2 regions of the Pseudomonas sp. NPDC090203 genome follow, and region 1 is predicted to be linked to the other one. Evidence: predicted binding sites of a transcription regulator. Region 1 holds the regulator's gene; the other holds the start of a gene.
What was found. The regulator sigma-54, encoded in region 1, starts transcription at its own class of promoters, with help from an activator protein. The targets are predictions, from matches to a motif close to ANTGGCATNNANNTTGCTNT.
Positions count from the first base shown of each region.

Region 2: ACIPO9_RS01330 (circularly permuted type 2 ATP-grasp protein) is a predicted target of sigma-54. The motif match lies at 926-945, and genes of this name have one in related genera.

Region 1 is NZ_JBIVCV010000007.1:223,997-226,198, forward strand. Features, by position in the region: gene ACIPO9_RS14510 (RNA polymerase factor sigma-54) at 166-1,665, shown strand; gene hpf (ribosome hibernation-promoting factor, HPF/YfiA family) at 1,840-2,148, shown strand; gene ptsN (PTS IIA-like nitrogen regulatory protein PtsN) at 2,161-2,202, shown strand, end outside.
Region 2 is NZ_JBIVCV010000001.1:303,312-305,513, reverse strand. Features, by position in the region: gene ACIPO9_RS01340 (ribonuclease E inhibitor RraB) at 123-461, shown strand; gene ACIPO9_RS01335 (hypothetical protein) at 536-838, shown strand; gene ACIPO9_RS01330 (circularly permuted type 2 ATP-grasp protein) at 979-2,202, shown strand, end outside.

The DNA of each region.
Region 1 (2,202 bases):
GGCCGGCGACCGCTGCATGCGCCTCATCGCCAACCCCGGATTAATTGTCGCCACACCCTAGGCAAACACTTCGGTTTCAGGCATATAATTTGCTTAATTTGGCGCCCCGGCGCCCAGTAGTGGATGGCGCGGATGCGCCGGCGAATAAGGTGTTAAGCCCCTGCCATGAAACCTTCGCTAGTCTTGAGAATGGGCCAGCAGCTGACGATGACACCGCAGCTGCAACAGGCCATCCGCTTGCTCCAATTGTCCACGCTGGATCTCCAACAGGAAATCCAGGAGGCACTGGAGTCCAACCCCATGCTGGAACGCCAGGAAGAAGGCGACGACTTCGATAATGCCGACCCGATGGCCGACAACATCGAAAACAAGCCCAACGCCGACGTTCAGGAACCGACCTACCAGGAATCCGCCCCCACCGTCGACAATCTCGAAGACGGCGAGTGGAGCGAGAGCGAGCGCATCCCCAACGAACTGCCGGTCGACACCGCCTGGGAAGACATCTACCAGACCAGCGCCAGCAGCCTGCCCAGCAACGACGATGACGAGTGGGACTTCACCACCCGCACCTCGGTCGGCGAAAGCCTGCAAAGCCATCTGCTGTGGCAACTGAACCTGGCGCCGATGTCCGACACTGACCGCCTGATCGCCGTCACGCTGATCGACTGCATCAACAACCAGGGCTACCTGGACGAGTCCCTGGAAGAGCTGCTCGACGCGTTCGACCCGGAACTGGACATCGAGCTGGACGAAATCGAAGCCGTCCTGCACCGCATTCAACAGTTCGAGCCCGCCGGCATCGGCGCCCGCACCCTGAGCGAATGCCTGCTGCTGCAATTGCGCCAGTTGCCTGCCAAAACCCCGTGGCTGGCCGAAGCCCAGCGCCTGGTCAGTGACTACATCGACTTGCTGGGCAGCCGCGACTACTCGCAACTGATGCGCCGCATGAAGCTCAAGGAAGATGACCTGCGCCAGGTCATCGAACTGGTCCAGAGCCTCAACCCGCGTCCTGGCTCGCAGATCGAATCCAGCGAAGCCGAGTACGTGGTGCCCGACGTGATCGTGCGCAAGGACAACGAGCGCTGGCTGGTGGAGCTGAACCAGGAAGCCGTGCCGCGCCTGCGAGTGAACCCGCAGTACGCAGGTTTCGTGCGTCGTGCCGACACCAGCGCCGACAACACCTTCATGCGCAACCAGTTGCAGGAAGCGCGCTGGTTCATCAAGAGCCTGCAAAGCCGCAATGAAACCCTGATGAAAGTCGCGACCCAGATCGTCGAGCACCAGCGCGGCTTCCTGGAGTACGGCGACGAGGCGATGAAGCCGTTGGTCCTGCACGACATCGCCGAGGCGGTGGGCATGCACGAATCGACGATCTCGCGGGTCACCACGCAAAAGTTCATGCACACGCCTCGCGGCATTTACGAACTGAAGTACTTCTTCTCCAGCCACGTGAGCACCTCCGAGGGCGGTGAATGCTCGTCCACGGCCATTCGCGCGATCATCAAGAAACTGGTTGCCGCGGAAAATCAGAAAAAGCCGTTGAGTGACAGCAAGATCGCTGGTTTACTGGAGGCACAAGGCATCCAAGTGGCCCGTCGCACAGTCGCCAAGTATCGCGAATCCTTAGGGATAGCCCCTTCGAGCGAGCGCAAGCGACTGATGTAAAGGCAGGCTCTGTACGAAATGTTTTAAGACGTAGGTAAGGCAAGGCTGTTTTCAGCGCAGCATGACCGGGTCTCAAGACTTTTCTTACTAGAACCTAGAGGTCACGAGCCACAGCGTTCCAGTGGCAGGTACTCAGCCTGCCTCTTAATGCACTGGCAACGAAGGAGAAGCTGTATGCAAGTCAACATCAGTGGACACCAACTGGAAGTGACCAAGCCCCTGCGCGAGTACATCGAGCTGAAGCTGAAAAAGCTCGAAGGGCACTTTGACAAGATTACCAACGTGCAGGTGACGATGGCCGTCGAGAAACTCAAACAGAAGATCGAGGCCACCCTGCATATCCACGGTGGAGAGGTCGTAGCCAATGCGGAGCATGATGACATGTACGCGGCAATCGACCTGCTCACTGACAAGCTGGACAGACAACTGCTCAAACATAAGGAAAAGCAGCAAAGCATCCTCAAAGGTGCGGCCGCTCGCTGACGCTCCCCCTCCATGATCCGACTTGAAAATATCCTGACCCCTGGCCGTTCATTC
Region 2 (2,202 bases), on a different contig from region 1:
CCGGCCTTGCAGCGACATGCTTGAATCCCGGGCGGTGGATGACCCGCCGCTCAACGCCTCTGTTGCAGGGGGCGTTCAGGGATCGTTGAAACTCTATCTATCGTTGCATAGGAGGACGTTTCATGAGCACGACCTACCAGGAAGACATCAGCACCCACGTGCTGCGCCGCATGAAAGAAGGCGGTTTCGACTTCGCCCGCATCCACCCCATCGAGTTCTACGCCGTGTTTCCGGATGAGAAACGCGCGCGTCAGGCTGCGAGAAAATTCCGCGGCGAGTCCCTCAATACTCAAATCAACGCCCGTGAGGACGGTGCGTGGCACCTGCAACTGAGTAAATTGATGTACGCCACCTACGACGCCATAGGAGACTTCGAACAGGACTTTCAAAGCGCGATCATGGGCCTCGATGGCGAGGTCGAAGGCTGGGGCGTGAAGCAGGAGATCAAGCGGCTTCATTGACTCTGACATGGCACACGCCCCTGTAGCGGCACGGCTTGCCGGCGGGGGCGTTGTCTCTGGCAACCCAGCCATGAATGACATACCGCCCGCCAGCAGCCGTGCTGCTACTTGATGACAACCCACGCAAAAATCACGGAACTCGCCGAGACGCCATCAGCCAAAAACAGGGCAAAAAAAAGCCGCTCGAATGGGAGCGGCATAAAGGGAATTACGTTGAAAAATCCGGTAACACGAAAACGTCGCTCTTGCAGTCCGAAGTGACGTTTTTCTGCGTTGATGGGGCAATTATCAGCAAACAAACACCGGCCGGGAAATCATCTCTGGCTATGCTGGTAATAGATTTTCCAGTGACAGAACGCTTCGCCATGAAGCGTTGAAGAAATGGGTAGCCCGCTTGTTGCACAGGAATGGTGCAGGGCTTTCCGCAGTTTTATTCAACCTGTTGAAAATTAAGCGTTTATGCCGCTGGCACGGGCCTTGCGAAGGCCCATGGGTCCATGGTGACAAGGAGTACGGCATGATCCGCACCTTTTATGACGAGATGTACGATGCGAACGGCGCTGTCCGTGCGCATTATCGGGAATTCGCCCGCTGGCTGGGCGAAGCGCCACCTGAGCTACTGGCTCAGCGTCGGCGTGAGGCCGATCTTTTGTTTCATCGCGCCGGGATCACGTTCACGCTGTACGGAGACGAGCAGGGCACCGAGCGCCTGATTCCGTTCGACACGATTCCGCGCAGCATTCCGGCCAGCGAATGGCGCGTGGTCGAGAAGGGCTGCATCCAGCGCGTCAAGGCGCTGAACATGTTCCTCGCTGACCTCTACCACGACCAGCGCATCATCAAGGCAGGGATCATCCCGGCCGAACAGGTGCTGGCCAACGAGCAATACCAGCTGGCGATGCAGGGGCTGAATCTGCATCGCGACCTGTATTCGCATATTTCCGGGGTCGATCTGGTTCGCGATGGCGACGGCACCTATTACGTGCTGGAAGACAACCTGCGCACCCCAAGCGGCGTGAGCTACATGCTCGAAGACCGCAAGATGATGATGCGTCTGTTCCCCGAACTGTTCGCCGCGCAACGGATTGCGCCCATCGACCACTACCCCAACCTGTTGCTCGACACCCTGAAAAGCTCAAGCCCGCTGGACAATCCCAGTGTGGTGGTGCTGACGCCTGGGCGCTTTAACAGTGCGTTCTTCGAGCATGCTTTCCTGGCGCGGGAAATGGGTGTCGAACTGGTGGAGGGCGCGGACCTGTTCGTGCGCGACGACCGGGTGTTCATGCGCACCACCGACGGCCACAAGCCGGTGGACGTGATCTACCGCCGGCTGGACGACGCGTTTCTCGATCCGCTGGCCTTCAACCCAGAATCGATGCTCGGCGTGCCGGGCCTGTTGTCGGCCTACCGTTCCGGCAACGTGGTGCTGGCCAATGCCATCGGCACGGGCGTGGCCGACGACAAATCGGTGTATCCGTTCGTGACCGACATGATCCGCTTCTACCTCGACGAAGAGCCGATCCTGAAGAACGTGCCGACCTGGCAATGCCGCAAGCCTGAGGAACTGTCCCACGTGCTGGCCAACCTGGGCGATCTGGTGGTCAAGGAAACTCAAGGCTCTGGCGGTTATGGCATGTTAGTGGGGCCGGCTGCCACGGCGGCCGAGATCGAGGCTTTCCGCGCACGGCTCAAGGCCAAGCCCCACGCATACATCGCCCAGCCGACCCTGTCGTTGTCGACC